Regions from separate parts of the Paenibacillus sp. S33 genome, predicted to be linked through region 2. Evidence: riboswitches for the same ligand, from Rfam matches in the RefSeq annotation. Region 2 holds a riboswitch; each other region holds the start of a gene.
What was found. A riboswitch is a leader RNA that binds a small molecule or an ion and turns the genes downstream of it on or off. The one in region 2 is predicted to bind glycine.

Region 1: another riboswitch for glycine. It lies ahead of gcvT (glycine cleavage system aminomethyltransferase GcvT); the one in region 2 lies ahead of ACWGXJ_RS19220 (alanine/glycine:cation symporter family protein).
Region 3: another riboswitch for glycine. It lies ahead of sdaAB (L-serine ammonia-lyase, iron-sulfur-dependent subunit beta); the one in region 2 lies ahead of ACWGXJ_RS19220 (alanine/glycine:cation symporter family protein).

The regions. Positions count from the first base shown of each region.
Region 1 covers NZ_JBSIEZ010000001.1:4,067,371-4,071,411, forward strand. The annotation lists gene ACWGXJ_RS18480 (PTS mannitol transporter subunit IICB) at 1-544, opposite strand, end outside; gene gcvH (glycine cleavage system protein GcvH) at 923-1,321, opposite strand; glycine riboswitch at 1,716-1,814, shown strand; gene gcvT (glycine cleavage system aminomethyltransferase GcvT) at 1,991-3,091, shown strand; gene gcvPA (aminomethyl-transferring glycine dehydrogenase subunit GcvPA) at 3,216-4,041, shown strand, end outside.
Region 2 covers NZ_JBSIEZ010000001.1:4,228,262-4,232,302, forward strand. The annotation lists gene ACWGXJ_RS19215 (iron-containing alcohol dehydrogenase) at 1-464, shown strand, start outside; gene ACWGXJ_RS19220 (alanine/glycine:cation symporter family protein) at 522-1,940, opposite strand; glycine riboswitch at 2,101-2,195, opposite strand; glycine riboswitch at 2,214-2,290, opposite strand; partial or broken gene ACWGXJ_RS19225 (glycoside hydrolase family 1 protein) at 2,459-3,088, opposite strand; gene ACWGXJ_RS19230 (LacI family DNA-binding transcriptional regulator) at 3,219-4,041, shown strand, end outside.
Region 3 covers NZ_JBSIEZ010000001.1:417,328-421,368, forward strand. The annotation lists gene ACWGXJ_RS01875 (Ig-like domain-containing protein) at 1-149, shown strand, start outside; gene sdaAA (L-serine ammonia-lyase, iron-sulfur-dependent, subunit alpha) at 221-1,120, opposite strand; gene sdaAB (L-serine ammonia-lyase, iron-sulfur-dependent subunit beta) at 1,110-1,799, opposite strand; glycine riboswitch at 2,011-2,126, opposite strand; gene ACWGXJ_RS01890 (DUF6359 domain-containing protein) at 2,342-3,940, shown strand.

The sequences.
Region 1 (4,041 bases), 160 kb from region 2:
GCCCTGCGTTCACGAGGAACTGTACCCCTGCCGACAATACTTGACTGATCATTTGTACAACCGGGCCGATCGCCACATGGGCAAGCAGTGCTAGAATGGCACCGATAATACCGGCCGAAAAATTATTGACCAGCATTTCAAAGCCTGATCTGACTTTGCCTTCAATGGCCTTGTCGAACTTCTTCAATATCCACGCAGCCAGCGGACCAGCGACCATCGCGCCCAGGAACATCGGGATATCGGCTCCCACTATGACACCCATCGTCATAATGGCACCAATCACACCTCCACGTTGTCCGTGAATCATCGTGCCTCCCGTGTAACCAATCAGCAGCGGCAGCAAATAATTTTTCATCGGATCAACCAGTTGTGCAAAACCTTCGTTCGGGAACCACCCGGTCGGAATAAAGAGTGCCGTAATCAATCCCCACGCGATAAAGGCTCCCATGTTGGGCATAACCATACCGCTGAGAAAACGGCCAAAACGCTGTACGGCGACACGAGTGCCTCCTTTTGAACTTGGCTTTGCGTCCAATGTACTCATATTCAAATCCTCCTTGTAGGTAAGCATCACTACCTTTTCTTAAAATTCATACTAAATGACAGCGCTATCTTCATCAACGAAATGAAAACGTACTTTCGTCATGAACGTTGATGACAACATTTAAATTTAAATTATCCGAGAAGGTATTATACCTGCATAATTCTTCTTAATATGACCTGTAGCTATAGAAATTAGTCGAAAAACCGTACTGGATTATGTATGATTCTTACTATAGGGACAACCCTCTACATCAGAATAAAACACGTAATTACGTCTGCAAAAAGACAAAAAAATAGCCGCTATGTCAAATCATAGCGACTGTTGTATACAAAAATCGAGCAGACAAATAACACTCTTATTCCATACTACATTGCTCCATTACTGCTCATCGGAAATCAACTGCTCGTATTGATCCGCAGACAGTAGCTTGCCCAATGCTTCCTCCACATCTTTACCCATCTCTACTTCGATCATCCAACCTTTTTCATAGGGAGATTCATTCACTAGCTCAGGCGTACTTTCCAGCGCTTCATTCACTTTTAATACGGTTCCCGTCACCGGAGCAAAAAGGTCGGATACCGTCTTCACCGATTCAATCGTACCGATCTCCGCTCCCTGCTCAATCGTTACTCCCACCTCAGGTAATTCTACAAAAACAATATCACCCAGTTGATGCTGTGCAAAGTCTGTAATACCAATCCGCAACGTTCCATTCTCTGTGCGCTGAACCCACTCATGTTCGTCTGTATACCAAAGTTGCTGCTTTACTTCACCCATCCTGTTCCCCTCACTTCCATATGAATAAAATCGCTTTTGCTCACCTGTATTAGACAGGTTAAGATTATGACAACAGGAACACTCATGTCAATAATACTAACAAAAATACTTCATATGACCTCATATGGCGTACTATATAAAAATATGATAACTTATAACAAACGCTTACATATCCTTATTTATATATTAAATGTTTTTTCTATTGTTTTTGATGACATTTTTATTGACATTTTGAATGAATTTGCGTATTAATGGGTTATAGCAAATGCTTTGGAAAACACCCCGACAACTGCAAACGCGGATGAACGCGGAGGGAGAGACTGCCAAAAAGATTCGCATAGCTGTTGCCGCTTATGAAACATAAGTGCACGCGAATCGGATCAAGTTGTTATCTGCAAAGCCAGGTAATATACTGTTGATCCCGAAGGTAGCGCCGAAGGAGTAAGCCTGCATTGCAGGTGAATCTCTCAGGCAAAAGGACCTCTGCCGGACGCATCTCTGGAGAGCATTCGCTATTGGAGCGGATCACCCAAGGGGAAACCCGGTACATACCGGGGTAACTTTCTGGTATCAAGGACAGAGCTGAAAAAAGAGTGTAGACTGCCGTCTATACGTTTTTTTCGGCCTGTCTTTTTTGTTTAGCCGATCACACCGGATAGGAGTGGAAAAATGACTAATTTGCGAAAAACACCGCTATATTCGTCCTACGGGACGCAGTCTGGGGTTCGTTGTATTGACTTTGGCGGCTGGGAGCTCCCCGTTCAGTTTAGCGGCATTCAAAAGGAGCATGAGGCCGTCCGGCAACGTGCGGGTTTATTCGATGTATCGCATATGGGCGAATTTTTGGTTGAAGGCAAAGAGGCCGAAGCTTTTCTGCAAAGGGTGACCACAAATGATGTCAGCCAGTTGGAACCAGGTCAGGCACAATATTCACTCCTGTGTTACCCCGATGGAGGGGTAGTAGACGACCTGCTTGTTTACTGCAAAGGACCGGAGCGCTACATGCTCGTTGTGAACGCCTCTAACATCGATAAGGATTGGGATTGGCTAATTCGCCATATACCTGCATCCGTTCACATGGAGAATGTGTCTGATGCGATAGCATTGCTGGCGTTGCAAGGACCGGAAGCAGCACGTATTGCCGCAGCCGTGGCAGATACGGACATTACGAATCTGGCATCTTTCCGCTTCCATGAGAATGTGCCATTGTTCGGAGCAAAAGCACTCGTCTCACGAACCGGATATACGGGCGAAGACGGTTTTGAGTTTTATGTACCTGCTGCGGAAGCACCAGCCGTATGGGAGGGTTTGCTTCGTTCCGGTGAGTCGTATGGGCTGATTCCCGCTGGACTTGGTGCTCGGGATACCCTACGCTTTGAGGCACGGTTGCCGCTGTACGGACAGGAGTTATCTGCCACGATTTCACCGCTCGAAGCCGGTCTAGGGTTCTTCGTCAAGCTGAATAAAGGAGATTTTATCGGTAGAGAAGCACTGCAACGTCAGAAAGATCAAGGGATTCCTCGCAAATTGATCGGGCTGGAAATGATGGATCGCGGTATCCCTCGCGCCCATTACCCGGTATTCGCAGAAGGACAACACATCGGTGAGGTCACAACGGGGACTCAGTCGCCCACCTTGAAGCGTAATCTCGGCCTCGCCTTGGTAGACAGTCGTTTTAGCGCCCTCTCCACACCGCTGGAGGTTGAGATTCGTGGCAAACGCTTGCGTGCCGAGGTGGTGGCAGCACCCTTTTATAAACGCCCACGCTGATCTTAAACTCTCCTCATTTCTATAAAGCAAACATGTCAGATATGTACTTCCGGGTTTTCTTCTCACACTTTTTTATTAGCTAATTTACGATTTAAATTTTGCTTTTCGAAAGGAGCCAGAACCTATGAAGCAGCATCGTTATCTCCCTATGACTGAACAGGATCAAACCGAAATGCTGCGTGTGGTCGGCGTTTCATCCATCGATGATTTATTCAGTGACATTCCAGAGGCCATTCGATATCAAGGGGAACTCCCTCTTTCTTCTCGACTCGACGAGAGAGCCTTAACCCGCCACTTGGCCGAGCTTGCTGGACACAACGCCAATACAGACACACATGCCAGCTTTCTTGGCGCAGGAATTTATGATCATCATATTCCGTCCGTCATCCAGCACATCACTTCACGCTCTGAATTCTATACAGCCTACACCCCCTATCAGCCGGAAGTAAGCCAAGGCGAGCTACAAGCCATTTTCGAATTTCAGTCGTATATTTGCGAATTGACGGGCATGGCTGTAGCTAATGCCAGCATGTACGACGGAGCGACTGCACTGGCGGAAGCGGGCTCACTGTCCGCCGCAGCTACCCGCCGTAAACAGCTTATCGTATCAAGGTCCGTCCATCCGGAGGCACGTCAGGTATTGGCAGCCTATGCACGCGGATTGGATTTGGACATCGTGGAGATCGGCTGTTCGGACGGCGTAACGGATGCTAATGCGTTAGCGGCGGCCGTATCGGAACAGACTGCGGCTGTTTTGGTCCAAAGCCCCAACTTTTTCGGAGCCGTGGAAAACCTGAAGCCGATGGCTGATCTCATCCATGCGTACAAAGGTCTTTTGGTCGTCAGCGCCAACCCACTGGCACTTGGCTTGCTGGAGACACCCGGCAAACAGGGCGCGGATATTGTGGTAGGAGACGCGCAGCCACTTGGCATCTCATCTTCTCTCGGCG
Region 2 (4,041 bases):
ACTACGAGCATCGTGAAACGATTTTATATGCCGGAACGATTGCTCTTAACGGAACACTGCAAATGGGCTACTTCGGGGACTGGGCTTCGCATACGATTGAACATGCATTATCCGCTGTATATGATATTCCTCATGCTGGCGGTCTGGCAATTCTGTTTCCCAACTGGATGAGACATACAGTGGATCAGGATGCTGCACGCATGAAGCGGCTGATGCTCAGCATGTTTGACTTAGACACCGTAGGTAAAACAGATAGAGAAATCGCCTTGGAAGGTATTGACCGTCTTAGTGCATTCTGGACAAGTCTCGGTGCCCCTTCTACGCTGGCCGATTACAATATTAATGATGAGCAATTGGAAAAAATCGCGGACATTGCAGCCCGTGAAATGGAGTACGGAGGATTTGGTAATTATAAAAAGCTGAATCAAGAAGATATTTTAGCTATTTTGCGTGCATCGTTGTAACATTCAAAAGGGAGTGTCCTCAAGCCTGTGATGGCTGAGGGCACTCCCTTTTGGAATTTATGAATTAACCGTTTGTCCCTTTTCTTCTACTTGAATAGCAGCCCCTACATTGGCACCTGCAAGAATGCCCTTTTTCTTATTAGGATACAGAGAATCCATATAGGTTCGGGTTTCTGCAACTACGATTCCCGATAAGCCAAGCAGTGCAATCAGATTCGGGAAAGCCATCATTGCGTTAAAGATATCTGCCAGCAGCCAAATGGCTTCCAACTTGATGAACGCACCTCCTGCCACAAGTGCGATGAACAAATAACGGTATGGTTTAATCCATTTGACACCCAGTAAATATTCAACACAACGTTCCCCGTAGTAATTCCAGCCCAGTATCGTTGTGAATGCAAATAAAATAAGGCTAATCGTCACGAGTTCTGCACCAGCCGGAAAGGCACTGGAAAACGCATGCTGGGTCATCAGACCTCCATCGTCATTTCCACTCCATATTCCCGTAACCAGCAACGTAAATCCCGTCAGATTACAAATAATCATCGTATCGATAAATACGCCTGTCATGGATATCAGCCCTTGTTCTGCAGGCCATTTCGTCTTAGCAGCTGCTGCTGCAATTGGCGCACTTCCCAAACCGGCTTCATTAGCAAAAATACCTCTGGCAACTCCGCTTCGCATCGCCAACATAATCGTTGCTCCGGCAAATCCACCCGTTGCAGATGTGGTCGAGAAGGCCCCTTGTAATACTAAAGCAATCGCATGAGGAAGCTCTCCTGCAAACTTAATGAGTACAATTAAGCAAACTACGATATAGAGCCCCGACATGAATGGAACAATCTTTGTGGATACCTTGGCAATACTTTTGAGTCCTCCAATCGTAACAACAGCCGTTAACACGGAAATAATGATCGCTGTAACTACCGTTGGCACTCCAAAGCTACTTTCCGTCGAAGAAACGATAGCCTTTACTTGCGGAAAAGTACCGATTCCAAATAGGGCTACAAGAACACCAGAAAAGGCAAACAACATCGCCAGCGGCTTGAAACGGCGGCCAAGCCCGTTTTCAATATAATACATCGGGCCACCCGAAAATTGTCCGTTCCGGTCTTTAACACGGTATTTAACGGATAATAATCCTTCCGCATATTTGGTTGCCATCCCGAAAAAAGCTGCAACCAGCATCCAGAATAATGAACCGGGCCCACCCAGTTTGATCGCTGTTGCCACGCCGACAATACTTCCTGTACCTACAGTAGCTGCCAGTGCCGTACTCAATGCTCCGAAGCTGCTTACATCTCCGCTACCTTCGTCCGGCGCTTTACCAATTAGCTTGAGCGCCAAAGGCAATCGAATAACCTGGAGCAGCTTCAAACGGATCGTTAGCCACAACCCAGTGCCCATTACAAGAATAAGAAGCGGCGCTCCCCATATCCAGCTGTCAATCGTTTCTAATACATGTACCAAATTCATTTCAACCCGCTCCTCCAGCATATTAGAAAACAAAAAAGAGTCAAATCAGCTGATTCGACTCCTGGAGAGGTTAAAGGCACGAAAAAATACAACCATCTTGTGCAGGTTTCTACCTCTAATAGCTCATAAAAAAGCCTAGGGGCATTCCCTGTCACAGGTTATTCGCGTCTCTGTCCTTTTGCCTGAGAGTTTAAGCAGATGTTTTCTGCGGTGCACCTTCGGCGCCCAATTAAGGGTCTCTCCAGAGTTCTGTCCGTTTACGGTCCCCGCTTGTTGCTGTAACCAGCCTAAGCACCTGAGAGTTTTGCCCCTTCGGTCGGAACTTTCGTTCCATCTCCCGCAAACATCAACCAGACATATGAAATTTTTATTTATTATACAGAAAACTTTCAGCTTATTACAAGTGAAAAGTTTGTGAAGCCCTCTGAAATATTATTATTGTGTCTATCAAAAAAGCAGATACAGCAAATTTCATCCTTAGGATGTCCTCTGCTATACCCGCCCGAGATGATATGGAATTACAATTCTTCACCATTGGTTGCTATCACATTTTTATACCAGTTAAATGAGTCCTTTTTGGAGCGTTTGAGCGTTCCGTTACCGTCATCATCCAGATCAACGTAAATAAATCCGTAGCGCTTGGACATTTCGGAAGTAGACATGCTCACAAGGTCGATAGGGCCCCAGCTGGTGTAGCCAAGCAGATCAACACCGTCGGCAATCGCTTCCTTCATTTGGGCAATATGCTGACGCAAGTAATCAATTCGATACGTGTCATGCACAGAGGTCAATAACCACACCGCCACCGGTGAACGGACTCATGGTCATTACATTGATTTCATTAAAGGTCAGCCAGTATTTTACTTTATCCTTATAGCGTGTAAACACCGTTTCGGCATAATTTACGTAGTGCTGTATGACTTCACGACCCAGCCAGCCATTATACTTCTGCGTCAGACCTAGCGGTGTTTCATAATGTGACAATGTTACCAGCGGCCAATATTATACTTGCGCAGCTCATCAAATACATTGTCGTAGAATTGCAATCCTGCTTCATTCGGCTCGGCATCATAGCCATACGGGAAAATCCGCGACCAGTGGTTGGACATACGGAATACTTTGAAGCCCATTTCAGCGAACAATGCAACCTAACGATAACCGTTCTCCTTTGAAATGCATTGACAGATACTTTAAAATAGATGTAATGCCTTCATAAGCATCCTAATCGTTGTAACGCGTTTCATGTCAAGTATTTTTTCTTATGTGAGGAGAAGCACCATGTCGAATCTTGATCAAATTGCAAAACTGGCGGGCTTTTCCAAAGCTACGGTATCCAGAGTATTAAATCAGTCCCCCCATGTTAGTCACGAAACAAGAGCTAAGATTTTGAAAATCATGCAGGAATTAGATTATGTTCCTAATCGAAATGCCATTTCTCTATCCAAGGGTCAGACGCTTCAGATCGGTATCATTACTTCAACTATTAATGAAATTGTTCTCGCTTTTCTGGACAGCTTTGTGGAAGTAGCAGGCCAATATGAATTTCAAACCATTATTTATACTTCGGGAGAAGACAAAAAGAAAGAGCTTCAAGCCTTTGAGGATTTAAAAAGAAAAAGAGTCGATGCGCTGGTCATCATTTCCTGCGTGAATGACACTGATTTTTTGAGCACCTATTGCAAATATGGCCCGATCGTGTCGTGGCAACGAATGGAGCATACCGATATTCGCTCCGTCGCTATGGATCAGTATGAAGGATATATGTTAGCGCTCAAACATTTGATACAAAAAGGTTATACTCGTATAGCCAATGCTTTTGGCCGTCCGAGCAGTATTAATACCCATAGTAGACAACGAGCCTACGAACAGATCATGAGTGAGCACAATCTGCCCGTGTTGCAACACTGGAATCACTCTTCTATTTATAATATCCGTGATGGCGAACAGGTCGTACGGGATCTGTTACAGCATCCGGACGAATTTCCAGAGGCTATTTTATGTGCTAACGATTATGTAGCAGTGGGCATTCTCTGCGAAGCACGCAGACAAAAACTGAACGTACCGGAAGATCTGGCAATTGTTGGATTTGATAACACGGAGC
Region 3 (4,041 bases), 3.8 Mb from region 2:
ATGTCTCCAAACCGGCTGTCTGGTCCTCGTCCAGAATTATTGTTGCGACCGTCAAAGACGGTAACATTAAGGCACAGGGCAAGGGTAAAGCTGTAATTACTGTGAAATATGCAGGTAAAATGACGAAGGTACAGGTAACCGTTCAGTAAAAAAGAGAGCAAGCATACGTCCAAGGACGATAGGCTTGCTCTTTTATTTTAAGGAGGCTACCGCTTATAATTTATGACTTATCTTTCTTGGTTGGTGTGTTGCGTGTAAGTGATTCGGTCAAACGCTTGCCAGTCGGCGTCTGGGCCAACCCGCCTTTGGCGGTCTCGCGGTGCTTCGACGGCATCGCACTGCCGACTTCAAGCATCACGTCAATGACTTCGTCAGACGGAATAGCGCTGCGCACACCCGCCAAAGCCATATCTGCTGCGGCAAGTGCAGTCACGGCTCCCAGCCCGTTGCGCACGATGCACGGGATCTCCACGAGTCCGGCGACGGGGTCGCAAATCAGGCCGAGCGTGTTCTTAAGGGCGAGACCCACGGCGTGAACAGCCTGTTCAGGCGTACCACCGCGCAGCTCGACCATAGCGCCAGCGGCCATCCCGATAGCTGAGCCAATCTCAGCCTGACAGCCTCCCTCCGCGCCAGAAATGAAGGAGTTGTTGGCGATCACGTAGCCAATGGCTCCAGCGGCGAATAGGCCGTTCACCATATGCTCATCATCCCAGCCGAACCGTTCCTGCGCACTGATGAATACACCAGGGATAACCCCACATGAGCCTGCGGTAGGCGTGGCGACAATGCGACCCATGGATGCATTAACCTCCGACACGGAGAGGGCATAAGCCATGGCGAGCGCGGAGGCATCACCGGAGCAGGTTTCCCCTGCCCGCAGATACTCGGCTAGGCGCTTGCCGTCACCGCCCGTCAATCCACTGCGGGATACGGTGTCTTGTGTCTGACCGCGATGAACGGCTTCCTTCATGACTTCATAATAATCAGACATTTGGCGAAAGATTTCTTCCTCCGTTGTATTCGTTTCTTGTACCTGCTCTTGAATCATCAAGCGGCCAATCGTGGTGGATTCTTCAGCGCATAAAGCGCTGATCTCATGCAGATGGCTAAACCGCATCGGATTCAGCTCCTTTTTTCAAATTAATCATCTTAATTTCATACATATGAGGTAAAGAACGCAGTTCCGCAATTAGTTCAGCTGGAGCAGAACTGTCCGTTTCAATGGCGGTGAGTGCTTCACCATCCCGGCCCTTGCGATCTACGTGCATATAGGCAATGTTAATGTGAGCCTCGCCCAGCGCTGAAGTTATCGCGCCCAATGTACCGGGCTTATCCGAGTGGAGAAGCACCAGCGTAGGCAACTCCCCGGTCAGATTGACCCGGAATTCATTCAGTTGCTGGACATGGATGCTGCCGCCGCCGATGGAGGAGCCCAACAGTGTGCGCTGATCCTCGCCCTTCCACAGCTCGAAACGGACAGTGTTCGGATGAGGGGCGGGGAGTCCGCTGACGGCGAATTCCACGGCCATCCCGGCTTGTTCGGCCCATTGCTCGGCATCGGGAATCCGGTGATCGTCCGTATCGTAATTAAGCAGTCCTGCGATGAGCGCCAGATCTGTACCGTGTCCTTTATACGTATCGGCAAAGGAGCCGTATAATGTCATGCGGGCACGGTCAGGCTGCGCTCCGAGCCAGTGCCGGGCAACGCGTGCGAGTCGCACCGCGCCTGCGGTGTGTGAACTGGAAGGTCCGGTCATGGCCGGGCCGATAATGGAAAATACATCTTTGAAACGCATGGTGTGGCCCCCTGTATGTTCTAATACCATACTATATGGTATTTCCGCGTCTTTGCGCGTTTATGACGGTTCCTAATGCTGACGCGCAATGTGAGCACAAAAAAGGACAGGATAAGGAAGTTTCCCTTATCTCTGTCCTCGTTACCTGAGAGTTTCGTGCGGTGTTCTTACCGCCTTACCCCTTGGGTGGCTTGCGCTCTCTCCAGAGTTGCGTCAGATGACGATACATGGACCTGAGAGATTATCCGCCAGCCGGGTGCTGGCGTCTTGCTCCTTCGGTGCCGCCAGAGTGTAGGCTCCCTGGACAGACTCTCCCGTCATCTTCATTCGCGTATACCGTTCTACATGTCTTCCTTAGGGTAATGTATGCCGTGCTCGGTGTCAATCACAGGGTTCAATTTTTACATAAACAGGTGCGTTACCAATAAAAAAGATTAAAATTTACATAATTATGGATGAAATCAGGAAGGAATTAGAAGATTGGCGGCTAATCTGATAAAGAACAAGTACATTTTTGGAAAACATAGGAGGGATATTGACGTATGGTAAAAGGCTTGCGGTTCACAGGTTCACGCTTAAAAGGGATGCTGCATCTAGCAGCAATCGTATCACTGCTGATCGGGATCTTCGTACCATTCGGTCAGGTCAAGGCAGAGGGAGCATTGACAGTAGCCGAAGCACTTCAGAGCCAAAGTAGTGGAGGTACGGTGACGGTGGAAGGCTACATCGTCGGACATGCTACCGGATCGAAAACGGCTAACTTTTCTTCTCCGTTCGCGAATGATTTTAACGTACTGATTGCCGATCAGGCAAATGAACGTAATACGTCTAATCTATTGGATGTACAGCTGACTTCAGCGTACAGAGGGCAATTTGGGCTGTCAGGCCATCCTGAGCTGATCGGCAGCAAAATTCGTGTGACGGGTACACTTGGCGCCTACAATAATTTTGGTGGAGTGAAAAGCCCAAGCGCTGTTGAACTGGTGAGCGGAAGCGAGCCGGGGGAACCAGGTGAACCTGGCGAACCTGGCAACCCGGGTCAACCCGGTACTACATTGCCGGATGGAAAAGGCAAAAAGGTGCTGTTCGATAATACGCACGCACAGACCGCTGGTGCAGCAGATTGGGTCATTGAAGGCGCCTTCTCCGACTTTGCCAATGGACTGCGTAATGTAGGCTTTACGGTAGACCAATTGAATCGTCCCATTCCTTTTACTTATGGAGAGCAGGCCATAACATATGACAAGCTGCGCCAATATGATGTGTTCATTATTGGTGAAGCGAATGTTGCCTTTAAGGCATCCGAGCAGGCTGCTCTGCTGCAATACGTGAATAACGGGGGGAGCGTCTTCTTCATCTCCGATCATTATAATGCGGACCGTAACAAAAACCGTTGGGATTCCTCCGAAGTTATGAATGGCTACCGTCGTGGAGCCTATACTAATCCGGCCAAAGGCATGACTGCAGAAGAAGCTGCATCACCGGCGATGCAAGGATTAACAAGCTCCGATTGGCTGGCGACCAACTTTGGTGTTCGTTTCCGTTATAATGCGCTTGGTGACGTGAATGCTACTGACATTGTAGCCGCAGATCAATCTTTCGGTATTACCAAGGGTGTGCGCTCGATTGCAATGCATGCAGGATCTACGCTGGCTATTATTGATCCTACCAAGGCTAAAGGCATTGCTTATATCCCTTCAGGCACGAAAAAATGGGGGAATGCTGTAGACCAGGGAGTTTATAACGGCGGGGGCCGTGCAGAAGGGCCTTATGCCGCTATCTCCAAGGTAGGTCAAGGCAAGGCAGCGTTCATCGGTGATTCTTCCCCTGTAGAAGATGCTACACCGAAATATGTGCGTGAGGAAAACGGACAGTCGAAGAAGACATATGATGGTTTCGAGGAAGTGGATGATTCCACCTTCCTGGTGCAAACGGTCCAATGGCTTGCATGGAAGCAGGACTACACGAAATTGTCTGATGTGGCAGGTTTGACTCTGGATCAACCAACGAAGCTTCTGCCATTCGAGGAGCCTGCGGCTTCCACGGAACCGCAGGCTGAGCCTTGGTCTGCTCCGGCAGCAGGCTACAAATGGTATGATCCTAGAACGTTCAAGTCTGGCTCCTATGGAGCGGCTTCGTAATTATCGTGAGGAGCTCAATGTGAGCTAGTGTTAGTTAGTCGTTTGATCCCTGTAGAGGGATCAAACGACTTTTTTTGTGATGAAAATTAACCTGTGGTTGG